3 regions of the Alteromonas sp. W364 genome follow, and region 3 is predicted to be linked to each of the others. Evidence: predicted binding sites of a transcription regulator. Region 3 holds the regulator's gene; each other region holds the start of a gene.
What was found. Region 3 encodes LexA, which represses DNA repair genes until DNA is damaged. Its sites were predicted from a motif close to TACTGTATNNNNATACAGTA; they were not measured.
Positions count from the first base shown of each region.

Region 1: the regulator LexA is predicted to act here: its motif matches at 2,258-2,277, upstream of dinB (DNA polymerase IV).
Region 2: the regulator LexA is predicted to act here: its motif matches at 1,741-1,760, upstream of recN (DNA repair protein RecN).

Region 1 covers NZ_JAVRID010000010.1:53,701-61,005, reverse strand. The annotation lists gene RM556_RS15290 (FAD:protein FMN transferase) at 1-1,015, shown strand, start outside; gene nqrM ((Na+)-NQR maturation NqrM) at 1,063-1,296, shown strand; gene RM556_RS15280 (transporter substrate-binding domain-containing protein) at 1,325-2,092, opposite strand; gene dinB (DNA polymerase IV) at 2,306-3,358, shown strand; gene RM556_RS15270 (leucyl aminopeptidase family protein) at 3,487-5,040, shown strand; gene RM556_RS15265 (DUF1653 domain-containing protein) at 5,050-5,274, shown strand; gene RM556_RS15260 (MBL fold metallo-hydrolase) at 5,488-6,351, shown strand; gene RM556_RS15255 (GNAT family N-acetyltransferase) at 6,327-6,824, shown strand; gene RM556_RS15250 (amidohydrolase family protein) at 6,855-7,305, opposite strand, start outside.
Region 2 covers NZ_JAVRID010000004.1:323,682-330,986, reverse strand. The annotation lists gene nadK (NAD(+) kinase) at 1-447, shown strand, start outside; gene RM556_RS08740 (anhydro-N-acetylmuramic acid kinase) at 447-1,679, shown strand; gene recN (DNA repair protein RecN) at 1,784-3,457, shown strand; gene RM556_RS08730 (outer membrane protein assembly factor BamE) at 3,657-4,013, shown strand; gene RM556_RS08725 (GGDEF domain-containing protein) at 4,014-5,126, opposite strand; gene RM556_RS08720 (FimV/HubP family polar landmark protein) at 5,133-7,305, opposite strand, start outside.
Region 3 covers NZ_JAVRID010000007.1:85,737-93,041, forward strand. The annotation lists gene RM556_RS12395 (MFS transporter) at 1-20, opposite strand, end outside; gene RM556_RS12400 (1-acyl-sn-glycerol-3-phosphate acyltransferase) at 29-1,168, opposite strand; gene plsB (glycerol-3-phosphate 1-O-acyltransferase PlsB) at 1,478-3,913, opposite strand; gene lexA (transcriptional repressor LexA) at 4,076-4,696, shown strand; gene coxB (cytochrome c oxidase subunit II) at 5,072-6,187, shown strand; gene ctaD (cytochrome c oxidase subunit I) at 6,200-7,305, shown strand, end outside.

The DNA of each region.
Region 1 (7,305 bases), on a different contig from region 3:
GAAAGCTTTATCCGTTTTTCTTTGTCTTAGCTTCTTACTTGTCGCTTGTTCGTCTCCTCAACCCAGTGAGCAAGTCATTTATGGGAAAACGATGGGTACGACCTACACTGTCAAGTTTGTAGATCCGCAAGACAATAATATTGTTTTGCCAGCGCTTAAGGCTGAAATTGACGATGCTCTCATACAAGTCAACGCCCTGATGTCGACGTACGATCCGAACTCAGAATTATCCTTGTTGAACAAAGCACCGGCAAATACCCCTTTTCCGATATCAGAGCAAACAACTCTCGTTCTAAACGAAGCTATCAGGCTGAATAAGCTAAGCTCAGGGACTTTAGATGTGACCGTTGGTCCTTTAGTCAATTTGTGGGGGTTCGGCCCTGACAAGCGTCCTGAGACCATACCAAGCCGAGAGCAACTGATGGCAGTGAGGGAGTTTGTGGGTATCGACAAGTTTACCTTGGAAAATGATGTCGTTACCAAACAACATAAGTCGGTTTATATCGATTTATCAACAATTGCCAAGGGCTATGGTGTCGATGTTGTAGCTGATATACTAGAGACAAACGATATTGATAATTATTTGGTCGAAATTGGCGGTGAAATGCGAGTTGCTGGCCAGAAAAAGAATGGTGCTTCATGGCGTGTGGCAGTAGAAAAGCCCATAAGCACGCAGCGAGAAGCTCAGAAGATATTCAGTATTGGTAATAATGCGATTGCCACATCAGGTGATTACCGGATTTATTTTGAGTATGACGGCAAGCGTTATAGTCATTTAATAGATCCAAACACCGGTTATCCAATTACACATAACTTAGTATCGGTTACTGTGGTTCATCCGTCCTCTATGACAGCAGACGGTTTAGCAACGGCCCTAAATGTAATGGGGCCAGAGAAGGCGAAAGTCTTAGCAGAACGAAATAACTTATCGGTGTTCATGGTCTTAAAAGAAGGTGAAGAGTTTGTTGAGTATTCCTCGCCGAGCTTTGAAGCACTGATACAAAATCAACAATAGCGACGCTTTAATAAACGTCACTAATTAGATAATTAATCGAGGTCAATTTGAGTACTTTCATTTTAGCATTTGGATTTTTCCTGCTGATGGTATTAGCCATGGCAGTTGGATACATTCTACAAAAGAAAACGATTGCTGGTAGTTGTGGTGGACTTGGCGCTTTAGGTATTTCTAAAGCCTGTGATTGTCCAGAACCGTGCGATAGAAAAAAAGCTCGTATGGAACGAGAAGAAAAACGACAGGAAAAAATTAAAGAGTGGCAAAACAATAAGATTTTGTAGGAGCAGCATTGAGAGGGTGAAGAAAACCTTATGGATGAATGGTAGCGATTACTTGATTAATATAGTGTTGGTCTGCTAATGCCTTCTCATCAATCCGATTAAAGGCTACTACCAGTGAGTCATGGTGAGGAGACGACTTGCTAATTGCATAGTGCGTTGGCACTGAGGTGAGATACTCTATTTGTACAATCTGCTCATATGAGGTTCTGGTTTCACTATCTAATTGATTTAGAAAGTGTATATAGGGGTTCTCATAAGATAAAAGGTGAGATGTGCGGCCATTTAAAAACAAATTTGTGGCGTTGTCCGCATTTGGCACGTCAACAAATTTATACCCCTGTTCCTCCATCTTACGTCTCTGACCTTCATAATCATAACCCCTAATTGAAGCCACTGTTTTACTGCTACTTTGCTCATTTTTCGAATAAAGATTAAGTTTGAGTTTGTCGAAGGGGATTTGGGTAAATGAGACTTTATCTTTTAAGGCATTGGTTGACTTGATATTAACAGTAAGGTCAATTTTACCTTCTTCAATACTCCGATACACTCGAGCCGGTGCTGCACAAAAAGGTTTAACTTTAAAGTTATCGCTTAAAAGAAGAGTTTGGGTAATGTCAAAGCCCGAGCCAAAACATTGCCCTGTTTCTTCATCTATTGTGCTGTAAGGTGCAAAGCCCGTTAGGCCTAGCACTATTGTGGTAGGGTCATTATCTGCTGGCTTTGCGGCCAATTGTGCAGACAACACTATGTATGTATTGAGTGATAACAACAGGATAAGGGTGAATCTAAAAAGCACTTAACTCTCCTAAAGGCACTTTTAGATAGTAGCATAAGTTTAATGAAAAATGATATGTACATGTTTTCAGCAAATGAGACGCTCTAAAATCGACCTCCTTGCTTATTTACAAACCTCACCTAGGACCTTTGCTTTTAGTAATGGTTTTTCTTCTAAATTGTTATAAACTGTCTATTTATACAGTTGTTAATAAAGTTGATGCAAGCCACAATAATGAGAAAGTTTATTCATATTGATATGGATTGTTTTTACGCTGCAGTTGAAATGCGTGACAATCCTGAGCTCCGCAATATACCCATCGCTATTGGCGGCAGTGCTGATCGACGAGGTGTGGTGTCGACTTGTAATTATCAAGCCAGAGAATTTGGTGTCCGGTCTGCAATGGCTACCGCAACTGCCTTACGCTTATGCCCGAATTTAACCTTAGTAAAAGGCAGAATGTCGGTGTACAAAGAAGTATCCGATCAAATAAAAGCTATTTACCTGCGCTACACGGATGAAATCGAACCACTCTCCTTAGATGAAGCCTTTCTCGATGTAACAGACTCTGAGTTGTTTAACGGCAGCGCGACTTACATTGCCGAAGATATCCGCCGAGCGATTGAACAAGAAATCGGATTGACGGCATCCGCCGGTGTTGCACCTATCAAATTTGTGGCAAAAGTAGCTAGTGATGAAAACAAACCGAACGGTATCTGTGTGATCGCACCCGACCAGCTTGACGAGTTTGTAAAAGCGCTACCGCTAAAAAAAATCCCCGGAGTTGGCAAGGTAACCTTAGAAAAGCTGAATAAATTGGGTCTATACAAGTGTGAAGATATCCGTACTTTTCCTATCGAAAAGCTGCACAAGCACTTTGGGAAGTTTGGCGCGTCTCTTTGGAAGAGAGCTCACGCTATTGATGAACGGCGTTTATCTACGAATAGGAAGCGCAAGTCGATTGGTGTTGAACGAACACTTGATCAAGATCTGACCAGTCTTGAAGAATGTCAGGCCGTCGTCAGCAAACTTTTACCTACCTTGATGGAACGCATCAACGCCAAACAAAGAGCGCCAATAAAATCTTTAGGTGTCAAACTTAAGTTCAGTGACTTTCAGCAAACAACAGTAGAGCAACAAGGCCTTATCGTCGATGAGCAAACATTATTCAATTTGGTGTCTAAAGCATTTCTGCGTGGGGAAGGAAAAAACGTCCGATTAGTCGGTATTCACGTATCTCTTACAGACATACTCAATACAGATCAGATGTCGTTGCCCTTGCTTTAAGCTAATTGCAATGTTACATATGCACCAAAATAAGTGCGCTATATGGCGTGCACTAACGTGTGCGAATGCATATGAACTTACAAGATGTGTAAGTAATAAACGCGCCTAATCATCCAACGGAGATTTCCATGCCTTTTCCAAAAGCAGTGTTAGAAACGAGCACAACTGGCTTAACAGATAACTATGATGCTTTTATTCTGTTGAGCAATACCTTTTCTAGTCAGTTCTACTCAGATTTGTCAGGTGCTATCCAACTTCACCAACGTTTAGACAAACGAGTAGGTGAACAGGCTGTACTCATTCCTAATCAGAGCGTCCCTGGAAATCGAGTCATACACGTGCCATCAGGTGCTTTAGATCGTGACTATGATGATGTTCGACAAATATTTGATGCGGCTAAGAATGTCGCTCAGACCCTTTTAGACTCGGGTATTCGTAAACCCTTACTTGAAGTGAATCTGCATGGCTTAAATGCGCCTTTACAAGCTACCTATGTCAATGCAATTGAAGCTGCATTTCTAGGGCTTTGCCAAGGCTTATGGCAGCCTTTGGAGGCTCGACAGGCGCTTGGAGAGAACGAAGTTGAACCACTTCAGGAGCTCGGTATTTTGCATGCTGATCCTGGTTTTGATGTTTCACGCTTGAATGCCATTGAGGCAGGCAAACGAGTAGCCAGGGATCTCTGTGGTACAGAGCCTGAGCGTATGGCTCCTCCAGGCTTTGCTGACTATTGCTTGGAGGCATTCAAGGATTCTAACGTTGAAGTCTCAGTCATCTCAGATCATGAAGCAATATTAAAGGATTACCCATTATTGCATGCGGTTGCCAGAGCGTCGATTGAGGTGGAACGTCATCGTCCTAGAATTATTCGCATGGTTTACCAGGGCGAAGGCGAAATTAACAAAACTCTCTTGTTTGCTGGTAAAGGGATTACTTTTGATACCGGTGGCGCAGACCTGAAAGTTAACGGCCATATGGCAGGCATGAGTCGTGATAAAGGCGGCGCCGCGGGTGTTGCTGGCTTCATGAAAACAGTTTCATTGCTCGCACCAAAAGGGCTGAAAGTGATTGTTGAAATCGGTGCTGTTAGAAATAGTATTGGTGCCGAGGCCTTTATACCGGATGAAATTATCACTTCTCATGCTGGTATTCGAGTGCGAGTAGGTAATACTGATGCTGAAGGGCGTATGTTGCTAGCAGATCTACTTTCACACTTACGTGAAGATGCTAAAGATGCTGTTAATCCTGAGTTATTTTCAGTGGCTACTTTAACCGGCCACGCTGCTATTGCCTTTGGTCCCTATACCGCATTAGTCGAAAATAAACCTGCTCGCGCATTAGGCGTTGCTAAATCGCTCTTCGAGCAGGGCGAATTATGCGCGGATCCAGTTGAACCCTCACTTTCTCGACGAGAAGACTTTAATTTTGTTAAGCCTCGCACCAAAGCTGATGATGTGCTGTCGTCAAATAATGCGCCATCTGTTACGACGGTCAGAGGACATCAATTCCCGATGGCATTCTTAAGCATTGCCTCCGGTCTTGATCAACATGAGGCAAATAGCACACTTCCATTGCCATATACACACGTTGATATAGCCGGTAGTGGTGTGGAAAATCTTGATTGGCAACACGGTAAGCCAACAGCAGCTCCGGTCAACGTGTTTGTAAACACTTACTTGTAGGCTAATAGAATGAACATTAGCCAGAAAGAAATTAAGCCGGGTAAGTACAAACATTATAAGGGAAAAGACTACCAAGTAATGGGTGTCGCCCAGCACTCCGAGGACGGCAGTTATGTTGTAGTATACAAACCTTTATATGGTGAACAAAGCCTTTGGGTGAGACCTTTGGAGATGTTTGCTGAGGATGTCATGATCGAGGGTGAGCCTATTCCTCGTTTTGCTTTTGTTGAATAACGTGATTACTTAAATAGATGAGATTTTTTTAGATTTAAGCAGGTCTTCTGATTGTTTAGACTATACTTCTGAAAAAAGCGCTGTTCAAAATTGATCTTAATACTGTGGATTTCGAATCTACTGTGTCGCTAGAACAAGCGTAATTACACTATGTAGTGAAAGATACAATTAGATAATACGAACATAAAACAAAAGAAATCAAGGGAACACAAGATGAAAAATTTAAGCTTGAAAGCGCTCTTCGCTTTATCAATTGGCGGCTTACTTAGCGCAAGTGCTATCGGCCAAGGGCGTTTTGATGATGTTGAAGTCAAATCTGAACCGGTAGCTGGAGCAGTTCACATGCTAGTGGGCGCTGGCGGAAATATCGGTGTTTCGGCAGGGGCTGATGGTCTCTTAATTGTTGATGACCAGTATGCTGACTTAGCCGAAAAGATCGCAGCGAGCTTGGCTGATATTAGTAAAGAGCAAACGCGTTATGTAATCAATACGCACTTTCATGGCGATCACACAGGTTCAAATGCTTTTTTCAAAACTCATAAAAAAGCGACTATTTTTGCCCATGAAAATGTGCGAGTTCGCTTAGCGGCAGGTGAAGATGCAGATCCTGCGAGCTTACCAGTGGTCACTTATGAAAAAGGTGTTAAGTTTCACATGAACGGTGAGACCATTCACGTTTTTCACCTAGCTAACGCTCACACCGATGGTGATAGTGCCGTTTGGTTTGAAGAGCCAGATGTTTTACATACTGGTGACTTATTCTTTAAAGATTGGTTCCCGTTTGTTGATTTAAACTCAGGAGGCTCTGTACCTGGCTATATTAGCGCCGTTGAGAGCTTACTAGGTATGATTGACAATGACACAAAGATTATCCCTGGTCACGGTGCTATGGCGAACAAAGCGGACTATGAGCGCTTTCTCAATATGATGAAAGAGACCTATGCTTATGTACAGGCAAAAAAGGCTGCAGGGATGAGTGAAGACGATCTAGTTGCTGCTGGGCTAGAAGAAAAATGGAAGTCTTGGGCGTGGCGTTTTATTACTGAAGAAAGATGGATCAGAACACTTTACAAGTAAACCATCCTCTTAAATTTGAAGCAGCGGTTGAAGGAGACTTCGCCGCTTTAGCTTCTTGGTTTGATAATGCCCACGCCTTACAAGAGTGGGGCGGTCCCGCTCTAAGCTTAACTCGCTCTCCTGATGACTTAATGGCACAACTTCATCAGTCTCCAGATTATTCCTCGTATGCGATACACCAAGGTAATGAAACCATTGCGTTTGGACAATTATTATTAGTGAAAGAAAGGGCGCATTTAGCTCGATTGTGCGTGAATCCAGCACGCCGGGGTGAAAAACTCGGTCTACGCTTAGTTAATGAACTTATTCAGCAAGCAGCGAAAACGATCAACTTAAAGTCTGCATCGTTATTTGTTTATGAATCTAATTATGTGGCAATTGCTTGTTATCAAAAACTCGGTTTTGTTGAAACAGTGACACCAACTGGAATATCGAAGCCTGAGCGGTGCAAATATATGATGAAACGCTGCTAGTCAGCAGCGTTTCATTTTGCGTCCAGTAAACTACTTTTGGTAAACCTGCTTACCATTAATCCATGTTTGTAATACTTCAGTTCCTCTAATTTCTTGACCCGGAATAGTAAAAATATCGCGATCAATGAAAATGAAGTCGGCGCGTTTACCCGCTTCTAATGTTCCCAAGCTGTCTTCTTGAAATGCTGAGTAGGCCGCGTCTAAGGTAAAGCCTCGAAGCGCTTCTTGCAAAGTGACTTTCTCTTCGGGGATCCAACCATCGTTTGGTACGTTTTCACCGCTTTGCCTCGTTACCGCCGCATGTAAACCATGAAAAGCGTTGGCTAATTCAACTGGGAAGTCAGAACCGAAAGCGATACGAGAACCTTGAGCTAAAAAAGTACGCCAAGCATAGGCACCTTTTAATCTTTGCTTACCAATTCTATCTTCTGCCATATTCATATCGCTGGTGGCATGAGTCGGTTGCATCGATGGAATAACA
Region 2 (7,305 bases), on a different contig from region 3:
GTCAATGAGATAGTTCTGCATCACGAAAAAGTGGCTCATATGATGGAATTTGAGTTATACGTCGACAATCAGTTCGTATTTAGTCAGCGCTCCGATGGTATTATTTGCGCTACTCCAACAGGTTCAACGGCTTACTCCTTATCCGGTGGTGGTCCTATATTGATGCCACAACTTGATGCACTCACTCTCGTTCCGATGTTTCCTCATACACTCAGCAGTCGACCGATCGTTGTTGATGCGAAAAGCGAAATCACACTGAAAGTGTCAAATGTGAATACCGACAATTTACAAGTGAGTTGTGACAGTCATATCGTGATTTCCTTGAAGCCCGGTGACGAAGTGCGAATTAGAAAGAATCCAAACAAGCTAAACTTAGTGCACCCTTTAGATTACAACTACTTTAATGTGCTGAGAACAAAGCTTAATTGGGGCAGTAAGCTTTACTAATGCAAGATCGTATTCAAGCACTGTATGAGCTATCAAGAAAGAACGAACGACTGATTATTGGCCTGATGAGCGGAACATCCCTCGACGGCTTAGACATAGCGCTTTGTTCTTGTTCTGGAAGCGGCAGAGACACCCAAATATCTTTATTGGCATTCGAGACCCAAGCTTATTCTTCAGAGTTTAGATCAGCAGTATCTCAAGTATTCGCAAAGCAAGCAGTAAAACATGACCTTATTTGTTGGTTAAATGCCTACATTGCACGTGAACATGCTGCAATGGTAAACCAATTCTTGCGTAAACATGAATTCCAACGCGATGATATCGATTTAATTGCCAGTCATGGGCAAACCGTTTATCACCGTCCTTTGTCACTAACCAGTATTGAGGGCCACATATCCAATGTCCCCTCTCATTCGCCTTGCAACAGCACACTACAGCTAGGAGATGGTGACCATATTGCCTCCCTAACAGGGATAATAACCCTCAGTGACTTTCGGCAAAAACACATTGCTCACGGAGGTGAAGGTGCGCCGTTGGCAATGTATGGAGATTACTTGTTACTTGCAGACAAACGTGAGAACCGATGCTTAGTCAATATCGGTGGCATTGCTAACTTCACGTTTTTACCCGCCAATAGTGCGTTTTCAGATACTGTTTGTTCTGATATAGGGCCGGGTAACACATTAATGGATGCTCTTGTGCAGCAAGCTCTTGGCGAAGCTTTTGACCGAGATGCGAGACTCGCGCGCACTGGCAAAGTCAATAAAGCCCTGTTCGCACTACTATGCAAAGAACCCTATGTTTGCGCCCCTTTGCCTAAAACCACGGGTCCTGAACTATTTAATTTGGCATGGTTATCAACCATTCAAGCCAATCATGACTTAACAGAACTCCCATTGGAAGATTTGCTCGCAACACTAAATTACTTCAGTGCTTGGTGTATTGCTAGCCACATCGAAAAATTAGACCGCCCCGTCGAGGTTTATCTGAGTGGCGGTGGCGCGCACAACCCATTGCTATGCGACAACCTAAAAACCCTGCTCGGTCAAACACTGCATACTACCGACGAGCTGGGGCTAGATGGAGACGCTAAAGAGGCCATACTCTTTGCCCTGCTGGCGAATGAATGTGTTTCCGGTAAGCCTACTAGCTTTGGTACAGGTGATACAGCGAACAATATCGCGAATAATCGACCTGTTGTAAGTATGGGCAAAATTTCTCTACCAGACTAGGGCTTACCTAATCATTTCTTTTTTTACTTTCACACAAAACCATTCTTTACATACAGCAAAACACTGTATATATTAACAGTGCACTCATAATCGGAAAAAATACAATGTTAGCGCATATTTCTGTCAAAAATTTCGCCGTAGTAAAACAAATTCAAGTTGATGTTGCACATGGGTTGACCGCAATTACAGGTGAAACCGGCGCAGGTAAGTCTATCGCTATTGACGCGCTTAGTTTATGTCTGGGCGATAGAGCCGATGCATCTAGTGTTCGCAAAGGTGCAGAGAAAGCAGAAATAATCGCGCATTTTGATATTGCCAAGGTTCCACTAGCCAAAGCATGGTTATCGGAACACGAGCTAGAACAAGAAGATAACCCTAATGAATGCTTTATACGCCGTGTAATCAACCAAGAAGGCCGATCAAAGGCATTTGTAAACGGTATCGCTGTATCATTAAACCAGCTGAAAGCCTTAGGCCAGTATCTAGTCGCTATTCATGGTCAGAATGCACATCAGCAACTTCTCAAAGTTGACAATCAACGTCGTCTTTTAGATACCTTTTCCGAACACACAAACTTATTATCGTCAGTGTCGACAGCCTTTCATAGCTTAAAGTCGAAACAGGCCGAGTTGAATCAGTTACAAGCTGAGCAACAACAACGTAATGATCGTAAAAACCTACTAGAGTACCAAGTTGCAGAGCTTGATGAATTTAGCATTGAAGAAAATGAATTTAGCGAACTAGAAATAGAGCATAAGCGCTTGAGCAATAGCCAAACTCTACTTGAACAAGCTCAATTGAGCTTTCACCAGTTATATGAAGGCGATGAGTTTAATGCTTTATCAGCCATTCGTTCGTGTATAAATAACCTGTCTGAGATGCAAGAACATGACTCGCAGCTATCACCCATTGTTGATGTTCTCTCCGAGGCAGCAATACAAGTAGACGAGGCAGCACAAGAATTAAGGCAATATAGCGAACAATTAGAAATCGATCCAATGCGCATGCAGCAAGTTGAACAGCGATACAGCCAAGCAATGGATCTCGCTCGCAAACACTATGTCTCTCCTGAAAACCTGTACGCTAAGCATATGGAGCTGGCGAATGAATACGCCAGTTTGCTAAAGGATGAAGACAGCTTGTCGGAATTGGTCATAGAATGTGAAGCGCTATTCAATGAATACAATCAACAAGCAGAGCTTCTTTGTGAGTCACGTACCAAGCACGCAAGTGTATTAGCAGGTAAAATTCAAGCTTATATTAGCGAAATGAATATGCCTCACGCTAAGGTAAGCATTGACGTTAACCATAGTATTGAGCAGGCACCGAGTGCGAATGGTCGTGACCATGTGCAAATAAAGGTCTCCACTAACCCTGGTCAGGCAGCTGATGCATTAGATAAAGTCGTCTCAGGGGGTGAGTTATCTCGAATCGGTCTAGCAATACAAGTCATTACTGCTAGCGGTAACAATATCCCTACGATGATATTCGATGAAGTAGATACTGGTATCAGCGGTCCAACAGCGTCTATTGTCGGTCGCTTGCTACGCAAGCTTGGTGAAGTATCACAAGTCATGTGCGTCACTCACTTACCGCAAGTTGCCGCACATGGACATAACCAAGTTTTTGTGACAAAGCTCAGCGATGGAGACTCCACAGAAACGAGAATGTTGAAGCTGTCTGAGCCAGAAAGAGTTAACGAAATCGCCCGCTTGCTAGCCGGTGATAAATTGACCGATACAGCAATCGCCAATGCAAAAGACTTGCTTAAATTGTAGTTCCAGCTTTGGTTTAGGACACAAAATACCCCAAACCTCCAGGACGAAAGCAAAATAGAACTAATTAAGAGTTGAATGGTCTCAGTTTAGTGGGTAGCATCTGCCCTCAGTAGAAACGAGGTAATTCCTATCTCACTTAATAGTACAGATTAAATTTTACGCAATGGCGTGGTTTAGCAACACAAACTCGGACAAATAAATGAAGTTAACGCACATCCTCATCATCTTAACGATAGTTTTTTCAACAACAGCGTGTAAAAACTGGATATATCGTATAGATATCCCTCAGGGCAATTATCTGGACGACCGCGACGTACAAAAACTGCGTATCAGTATGACCAAAGAGCAAGTTATTTATGTACTTGGGCACCCTGTAGTAGAAGATTCGTTTGATCTTGATACTTGGTATTATGTTTACGAAATGAAACGTGGCATGAGCAAACGTGGTGAAGACTTCAAGAAAGAGCTGATTATCCGCTTTGAGGGTGACAAGTTAGTTGAAGTGGTAGGCGACTTTGAATTGTCAGAAGAGTTTAATACACCGCTAGATGCTTAATTATCGAAGCGAAGGCGCAGTCACGAAGGTATTGCGCCCTCTTCGCTTGGCTTGATACATCGCAGCGTCTGCATCTTTAAACAACCTATCCTTTATTTCTACTGAGTTTTCTCCCTCTTCTATCATACTAACAGATGTGCCAATAGATACTTCCAAGTCTATAAGCTGGATGTCCGTCAGAATATCTCTACAGGCTTGTGTCAGCTCCTCAGGCTTTGCGTCGTACATAACAATAGCGAACTCATCCCCAGATAGGCGCACGGCATAATTGTGCACCCCATCGCAGCGCTTTACCAATACTTCAGCAAGGTTGATGAGACAATCGTCCCCATAAGCATGACCGAAACGATCGTTAATATCTTTGAAGTTATCAACATCTACCACAATCAGTGATACTTCTTTGAACTCTGTTCGCGCTTTATCAATTAGCAAAAGAAGTTGCTTACCGAAATAACGGCTATTTTTTAAACCGGTCAGGCGGTCCGTAATCGAATCTCCATATAGTTCATGGATCATCTGATAGTTTTCCGCAAGTTGACCGACGATGCTTTTATTTATCAGTAAACACATCGCCATGATACAAGCGTAAATAAAACATTGAAAAATGACCGCGGGATAAGTCCAGCCGACAATAGGATAAACCAACATAATGAGCGCAAGCAGAATTGCGCTAATGATTGCGGTGGGTTTTATTGGCATGGTGGTCATCAGGCAGCCAATTAGGATGAGCAAGACAAAGCCTAATTCAGAAAAGTTGACGTCGTATGTTCTAGCGAGAGCAAATACAAAGATATGGACAACACCAGCGCCCAAATATACATAAAGTGACAAGCCTAGATTAGTGCTTCTTGATTTGAATTCTTTACTCCAGAAAAAATAGACAAGCACAGCTAGTGGAATGATGACAAAGATTGATCTGACTAGTATCGTAATTTGATGAACACTAGGTTCAAAACGGTAATAGTCCATCACGGTGAAAGCGAGATAAATAATAAGAGCAAATGAAAAGGACCAACGTTTGAAGCTGAGTGTTGATTGAGCTGTAAATTCATCGAGTCCGCTTTGATAGTCTTTCTTATCGCGCACACTCTGAAAAGTACGTAAGCTATCCAAGATGACTTACCCTTTTAGCTGCGCTAGCAATAACCTAGCTTCTTCTTGTTGTTCATCATCACCCTTCTCAGCAACTTCCTCGAGTAGCTCTGACGCAGCTTCATTGTCTTCCATATCGATGTAGACACGCGCCAAGTCAAGGTTACTGGCCTGATCCGCATTCATATCAACATCAATACTGGTGTCATCATTTAAAAAGCTATCTAATGACATATCTATATTTAGCTCAATTTCATCATCACTGGCAGGCGGCAGCTTTTCACTCTCTTCAATTAAGTTATCAACATCAATGAAGGCTGAATCAGGATCATTATTATCATCTGATTCATCGAAGAGCGCAGTCAAATCTAAATCTGGATTATCTAGCTCCAAATCCTGTTTCGGCTCTTTCTCCGCTTTTGTATTACTCGCCTCTTGTGTTTCCGCTTGTTCTAGGTCTGCTAGTTTAGAACCAGTGTCATCTTCTAGCGCCCCCATATCAGCTAACAAGGAGTCAAAATCTGCGTCTTCTATTTCTTGCAGCACTTCATCTTCGGTGCTTCGGTCAGCCTCTTTGTCTGTGCTAGTACCTAAATTATCTGAATCAAGGAAATCGCCTTCATCTAATTCGGATTTATCGTCATCTAACCAGTCGTCAAGGTCGGGTAGATCCAAGATACTGTCGTCGATAGTTTCATCCAAGTCGCTTGTACTTGGTGCAGTTTCCACATCAGCTTCTGGTTCTGGCTCTATTTCAGGTTTTGGCTCTAGTTCTGCTTCTGGCTCTAGTTCAGGTTCTGGCTCTAGTTCAGGTTCTAGCTCTGGCTCTTGGTCTGAGGGAAGCTCAATATCTAACTCACTCAAATCAATGTCATCTAACTCGTCTGTATCAACTTCTAAAGAATCATCAAGTTCATTATCTAATTCAGTTAATAACTCATCCGTTAGGTCAGACAGATCATTTGTCTCTTGAGAACTTTCAGCATCAACGTTAATAAAATCATCAACGTCATCGAAATCTGAGCCTGTTACCTCTGACGCTAGTTCGCTTTCAGAAGGGCCATTTTCTTCAGTCTGACCTGCTGTTGTTTGGACTTCGTCTTGACTCTGAGAGTCTACAGTTGAGTTCGCTCTGTCTGGCTCGAGTATCTCGTCCAACAATGCATCTCTGTTAGAATCCAAATCTTCATCTTCAACATGATTATTCAATAAATCATCAAGGCTGTCGTCCAAAACAGAGTCAATATCAATTTCCTCCGCCTCTTCGTCAGCGTCGAGATCAATCGTAAAATCTTCTTCATCAAGACCGCTGTCGCTCAGATCAAATACGTCGTCATCATCGTCGTCAGGCATTTCAACACCTAATTCAGATAAAAGTTCGTCGCTCAAGGGGTCACTGAGTTCTTTAACATCGACATCATCGGAAATTTCATCAAGTTCCGCTTCTGACTCAGCAAGCACTTCAGCAATATCCGCTTCAACATCTTTCGTCAGTTCGTCAATGGATTGTATTGTTCTTTGAGATTCAGCAGAGCTTGATGCTTGAGCATCTTGTTCATCAAGTGAATCTAAGTCTAGGTCATCGTCTTCTTCATAATTGTTATTGTCGATATCATCAATCAAACTATCTGTAAGCGTGTTGATTTCGATATTCTTTTCGGTAATTTCAGCTTCAATTTGTTCAATTACATTTTCTGTTATTTCACCAGAAGGGTCGAGTGAAATACCGTCTGGCACATCACCATCAAGCGCGTTCTGCTCTAAGAGGTCGTCAATACTAATTTCGTCTTGCTCATCTTCACTCTCGGTCAGATTGGTCGACGCACCGACGTCAACATCAGCCTCTGATAGCTCCGCAAATTCATCTTCCAGTCCAAGATCATCATTGTCTATACTACTCGCATCAATTGCGTTGGTAATATTGACATCACCACCTTCCAACATTTGGTCAATATCGACCTCCGGTGGCTCATCGTCTGCGTCTGCTTTCTTCGCTTCAACGTCACCGTCGAGGGCGCTTTCTAGTTCATCATCTAAACTGATTTCGTCTTCATCTAAACTGAAGTCATCTTCATCAACAGGCGATTCGAGGTCGCCAAGATCAGAATCAAGGCTATCTAAATCTAGATCATCAATATCTAGGTCGTCATCGTCGGGAAGCTCACTACCTTTGTTATCATCCTTCTGATCCGGCACCAAC
Region 3 (7,305 bases):
TCGAGTGGTAGTTTACGCAAAGACTTTCCTAAGCTGTTTCAGTGTTTTGTTCCTGTTTGCGGATGAGAGGGTTAGCGTACATCAATAATAGTTTACGTTGCTCGGCGTCGCTCAATCTTGCAAGTCTCTCTAATAAATATGCATGCGCCATTTCAGCGTTTTGACTGGAAGCCCTCATATCTTGGCGACCGAGTAATCGCGCTGCTTCTATCGATGTTGGATAAATACGTAGGCCATGTAGTACTTCCTTATCGATATAGCTAGCGACTTGTTTCGCATTCTCAAAGTCGCCGCCAACGAGCTTACCAAAGTGGACATGTACTTTACCTTTTTGACCAGTAATACCACTTACAATACTTTGCATGTCCTCATTATCTGGCTTGTCATATTTCCCTTCTTGCTCTGCTTGATACAGCTCTTTCGCTTTGTGAATATCGCAAGGATCAAATTCATAGGAGAGTGACACAGGCACAATTCTCAAGTCTCTAATATAATCACCAAATGACATATCCTTTGGCTTATTTAAACTCAGCATTGAGACGATAGCGGGATTAGTTAGGTCGATACCGTCTTTAGCTCTTCCCTCACGCTGAGCAATCCAGATATGTTGGCGGTCATTTTTAAGGGTGTGTTCAATATACTCACTGAGCAGTTTTGCGGCTGCGAGTTTCTCACGCCTGCCCTCCACTGACCGCTCAACAACAAAGCATTTATTCAGTCTGATGAGGTCAGCAACCCAGTCTTTGTGTAGTAAATTATCGCCAACAGCAATGCGCACGGTATCTTGACCATTAATATGTAAAACCCAATTAACGAAAGCAGGATCTAAAGCGATGTCTCGGTGGTTACTGACAAATAGACAGGGTTTGCTTAAACCGAGCGTATCTAAGCCCGAGACCGTGAGCTCTGCGCACGTCTTTTTTATCATACGACGCATGTATGGTTCGACTAGAATTTGAAATTCTGAGAGCGAATTTATATCTGCGAATTTACGCTTGATAAACATTTTCGTTATCAGGCTTAGCAATGGGTAGCTTGCCCTTGGCCATTTCGCAAACTTGAATTTAACCAAGGTCATGATGAAGTCTTTCTTATTCGCTAGCCTTTGCAACACAGTGCTTAATTCGGCATTACTAAATGGCTTTATTTTGTCAAATTTGTGGGTCATTCCTAGCCTTATTGTCTTTCCGTCATTCCAGCCTACTACCGTCATTCCAGCCTACTGCCGTCGTCCCCGCTTACTACCGTCGTCCCCGCGAAGGCGGGGACCTAGATCCCTGCCCACTATGGTCACTCCCACTTACTACTGTCATTCCCGCTTACTACCGTCATTCCCGCGAAGGCGGGGACCTAGATTCCTGCCTTCGCAGGAATGACATACCTTCGCAGGAATGACAAAGCTTCGCAGGAATGACAAAGCTTCGCAGGAATGACATACCTTCGCAGGAATGACATACCTTCGCAGGAATGACAAGCCTCAGATCTTTTCCAAATGCTGCACTATTTCCGGCCAAACCAACTCGTTAATCACTTCTTTCATGGCTAAACTGTCTTCTGAGAATTCAAGCGTGCCATCATCAAGTGTGGTGAGCAGCTTATTTTCTCGTAGGGCATTCACGAAACTTCCCAATACGTTCTTGTCGTAGAACTCAGGTGAACTCATGCCATAAAGGGTTGAAAGACGTTCGGCAATAACACAGCTCTGTTTCTCAAGTTGAGTACGGCCGAGTGACTTCTCTTTCTCAAGCACACTGAGTACAACTGCGTAGCGTTGCCAAGTTTCTTGCATTGCTCGGCTGAGTAACCACGCAGAATGGAAACTATCGTCGCTGGAAGCTGGTGGCGCTAAGTAGCGGCCACTTTGTACTAACAAGCCTTGGGCTTTCATCTGTGATATCAATGTGTCGGCATACTCACTCGCTTGCTCTAATGACAAATGCATGAAGAACTCGCGTTTCAGCAAGGGATACATGCGTTCAACGATTGATATGATTGCGGCTTTTTCTTTTTTCTTAGCACTGAAAATAACCGCCATAATTAAACTAGGCAAAGCAAAAACATGCATGATGTTATTACGGTAATAGGTGAGTAATACTGCATTGTCAGGCTTTGTCGCAACGAGTTTGCCGTACTCATCTTCCGACTGTTCAAAACGCTTTAGGGCCAGTGTTGTTTGAACCAACTCGATAGCGTCTTCGTCTGGCATGGTGAAGTCGCCGCTAAACGGTGCGTTTTTAAGAAGTTCGAGGTAGTCACTGATAGCGCGAGTTAATTCTGACTCGCTCATGATCTGGGTTTTTGACGATAGCAAACATAGCGCTACTAAAGCTGTACCATTCAATGCCGCGGCACGATTGATTCGCGTCATAATAGTATCTGCAAGCTTGTTCACGGCAGGCGTTAACCACGTTGGTTTTTTATCTGGATCATCCACATTAACATCGCGCCACTCTTTCACGTTCTCATCTAAGAATTGATTAATAAGTAGTGGCTCGCCGAAGTTTACGAAGCCCTGACCATAATTTTTCAACTTACGAATGGCAGAGAAAACTTGTGTTGGCGATTCTTTTTTCTTCGACTTGCCTTTCAATTCTTTTTGGTAACTTTTTACTTCCATAACGTGCTCATAGCCCAGATAAACAGGGACAATTGAGACTGGACGATTGATACCTTTTAAGGCGGCTTGTAAGGTCATTGCAAGCATGCCGGTCTTTGGTGGTAGCAAGCGACCTGTTCTCGAGCGCCCGCCCTCCGGGTAGTACTTAACTGAATAGCCTTTGTTAAATAGCAATTCTAGGTATTCTCTAAACACAGCGGTATAGAGTTTGTTACCGGCAAAACTGCGACGTAGAAAAAACGCACCACAACGTCTAAATATCTTACCCACTGGCCAAAAGTTTAGATTAATACCTGCAGCGATATGCGGAGTCACTAGGCCCTCATGATAAATAACATAGGTTAATAATAGGTAATCCATATGTGAGCGATGACACGGTACATAAATGATCTCGTGGCCGTTTTGAGCCAGTTCTCGCACGCGATGAGCGTGTCCGACATGTATGCCGTTATATATTTTATTCCAGATACGCCCAAGCACTCTATCGCCTATACGAATGAGACCTTCGCGATAGTCGGCCGCAACTTCATCAATATAAGCTAAGGCTTTTTTCTTTGCTTCATCAGGGCTGATGTTTTTTTGTCTGACTTCTTCTTGCATGGCCAATTGAATAGAGTCGGCACCGAGAAGTGAATTGTATAGAGTCGAGCGTTCTAAAAGCGTTGGGCCTGACATTGCTTGACGTTTTCGCTGAAAGTGAGTCCTCGCTACTCGTACTAGCTTCTGAGATATCTTTTGGTTAGAGCCATGTAATTGGGCCATCTGTTTAGTGGACACAGCTTTACTGTAACTAACGATGTTGTCACGACCTAAGAATAGTAAAATGAATAGCTTTCGTAACCAGCTTGGCGATGCTCTATCAGCAAGTAATTGCGCGAATCCGGAGGACTCTTTGCCTGCTGAGCGACCCCAAGATATTGATACAGGCACAACCTGCAAGTCTAGTTCGGGATTTTCTCTATGTAATAGAAACATTTTTGTAAATACGTCTTCAATAGATGTTTTCTTTACTTTTCGGGAAAATAGGCTTTGAGGACGATTGATATAATAGCAGCGCTTATGCTCCTCACCTAAGAACCCTATGGGCGATATGGGATTGGGTAAACCTAAGCCTGCAGCTGACAATTGCAAGGCAACTAAATCGGTAATCGATTCAGTTTGAATTAAGTATAAAAGGGGCTTCTTTTTATCAATACCGAGCTCTGACTCGATGTTAGTAGGCACACTCTTCACTGAAATTAGCCAGCGAATTGGCAGTGTAAAAAGCTTTCGCAAAAAAGCGCGTACGCCACTCATGTATTCTTCCTAATATAAAAATTAACCTGACAATAATAACATGACAGCGATAATTTATATTAATTCCTTGAAAAACAAACGTAACAAAAGACAAATTGATGATTGCCATTTATTCGATCCTGTATATACTTACACCTAACTGTATAGAAAAACAGGCTGTTTATGCGTCCACTAACTCCAAGACAACAAGAAGTGCTCGACCTAATCAAAAGCACCATGATCGACACGGGTATGCCCCCAACTCGCGCAGAAATTGCACGAAATTTAGGCTTTAAATCTGCTAACGCAGCGGAAGAGCATCTAAAAGCACTGGCGAAAAAAGGCGTGATTGAAATTATGCCGGGTACTTCGCGCGGTATTAAACTGAATTGTGCACTTGAAGATGAAGTGGAAGAAGGTTTACCGTTAATTGGTCGTGTTGCAGCGGGTGAACCCATCCTAGCAACAGAACATGTAGAGTGTCATTACAAAGTCGACCCAGATTTGTTCAAGCCAAGCGCCGACTTTTTGCTTAGAGTCGATGGCATGAGTATGAAAGACATCGGTATTCTCGACGGCGATATATTAGCGGTTCACAGAACAACTGATATTCATAACGGTCAGGTTGTCGTCGCTCGTGTTGATGAGGATGTTACGGTAAAACGGTTTGAAAAACGCGGAAGCCAAGTACTACTACATGCAGAAAACGACGCTTTCTCACCGATTAAAGTCGATTTAGCTTCACAACCATTCAATATAGAAGGTATTGCAGTTGGTGTTATTCGTAACTCTGATTGGATGTAAACATGAGTTAACTCTTCTTTCTACTCGACATATACCCAACTAACCCAAGCACCGCTTTCAGCCGGTTCTTGGGTTTTTTTAAATAAATCAATCGCTTCTTCCCTCTTCATTAATTCCGTCTCTGCTTGAGTTACTTATCAATTCTTTATTGTTTATTTATTGCGCATTAAGCAAATAGGGAATAACCATATTCATTCAAATTGCAAAAAAACACTAGACTAAGTAGGGACTTTGTTTAATCATTAGGCATTGATTTACATATCATTAAAAATAATAACAAAACCTTTACATTGGAGTGTAAAAATTGAGCGCTCTAATGTTGTTATGCAAAGGAGTATCAGAGTGAAGCGAATTTCAACGTTGCTAGTAGGCGCTATGCTGGCGCTTAGCAATCCGGCAATCGCGACGACTGCTGCGGAACGATCAGATATTAACTTACGCGAAGGCGTTACCGATATCAGTGCACAAGTATATGATTTACATATGCTAATGTTCTGGATTTGTGTAGTCATTGGTGCCTTGGTATTCGGCGTTATGTTCTATTCCATGATAGTTCATCGCAAGTCAGTGGGCGCTAAGCCAGCGAACTTTCACGAGAATGTAAAGGTTGAGGTGCTTTGGACAGTAATCCCTTTCATTATCCTTATTGCTATGGCTTGGCCCGCGGCGAAAACCTTAATGGCGATGGAGGATACCAGCGAAGCAGATATTACTATACTAGTCACTGGCTCCCAGTGGAAGTGGCATTACAAGTACCAAGAAAACCCAGATGTTGAATTCTTTTCTTTGCTGGCCACTCAGCGAGAGCAAATTCAAAATAAGTTTCCTAAAGGTGAAAATTATCTTCTTGAAGTTGACCGACCTTTAGTCATCCCTACGGGCAAAAAAGTGAGATTCCTAATTACTTCAGATGATGTAATTCATTCATGGTTTGTGCCTGATTTTGCAATTAAGAAAGATGCTAACCCTGGTTTTATCAATGAAGCATGGGCGAATGTTAACGAACCTGGTATTTACCGTGGTGCATGTGCAGAGCTATGCGGAAAAGACCATGGCTTTATGCCGGTGGTAGTCATTGCAAAAGAGCCGGCAGAATACGACGCGTGGATAAAAGAGCAAGAGTTAGCTGCCATACGTGCAAAAGAAGAAGAACAACGTTTACTTGCGATGAATATGAGTATGGAAGAGCTAATGACCCAAGGTGAGAAGGTTTACAACATTGCCTGTGTCGCTTGCCACCAACCAAACGGTGAAGGTCTTCCACCCACATTCCCTGCTTTGAAAGGCAGCGCGATTGCATTAGAGAAGCAAAACATTCCAGCGCACATTGATTACATCATCAACGGCAAAAACAACATGCCTGCGTTTGGTAAGCAGTTGAGTATGTCTGAGATTGCGGCGGTAGTGACTTACGAGCGTAATGCTTGGGGCAACAACACTGGCGACATGGTGCAAGCTAAAGACGTCAACGCTGTGATAAACGGTCAATAGGAGGTCATCACGATGAGTACAGATACAGTAAAAGATAGCCAAGACACTCACGCTGCTAGTGATGGCGCACACGACGACCATCATCATGAGCATCATATTCCAACAGGGATAACCCGTTGGTTGTTTACGACTAACCACAAAGACATAGGTACATTGTATTTGTGGTTCGCATTCATTATGTTCCTCGTGGGTGGTGCAATGGCGATGGTTATTCGCGCAGAGCTCTTCCAACCAGGACAGCAAATTGTTTCACCTGATTTCTTCAACCAAATGACAACAGTGCATGGGTTAATTATGGTCTTTGGTGCAGTTATGCCTGCCTTTACCGGCCTTGCAAACTGGTTGGTACCAATGATGATAGGTGCGCCGGATATGGCTTTACCTCGCATGAATAACTGGAGCTTCTGGATACTGCCATTTGCCTTTTTAATTCTGCTTTCATCGCTATTTATGGAAGGCGGTGGCCCTGGCTTCGGTTGGACCTTCTATGCGCCTTTATCTACTCAATATAGTAACGACAGCACTGCCTTGTTTGTGTTCTCTGTGCATATTATGGGTATTTCCTCAATCATGGGCGCGATTAACGTTGTCGTTACCATCTTAAATATGCGTGCTCCAGGCATGACGTACATGAAGATGCCGCTGTTCGTATGGACGTGGTTGATTACGGCGTTTTTACTTATTGCTGTTATGCCAGTCTTAGCCGGTGCGGTTACGATGGTACTGACCGACAAATACTTCGGAACAAGCTTCTTTGACGCTGCCGGTGGTGGTGACCCAGTGATGTTCCAGCATATTTTCTGGTTCTTTGGTCACCCAGAAGTATACATTATGATTTTACCTGCTTTCGGTATCATCTCCGCGATTGTGCCTACCTTTTCGCGTAAAAAACTTTTTGGTTACGCCTCTATGGTGTATGCAACCGCTTCGATCGCGCTTCTTTCGTTCATCGTTTGGGCGCATCACATGTTTACCACCGGAATGCCAGTGGCCGCGGAAATGTTCTTCATGTTCGCGACCATGTTGATATCGGTGCCTACAGGCGTGAAAGTCTTTAACTGGGTAGCGACAATGTGGCGCGGCTCATTAACGTTTGAAGTGCCAATGATGTTTGCTAT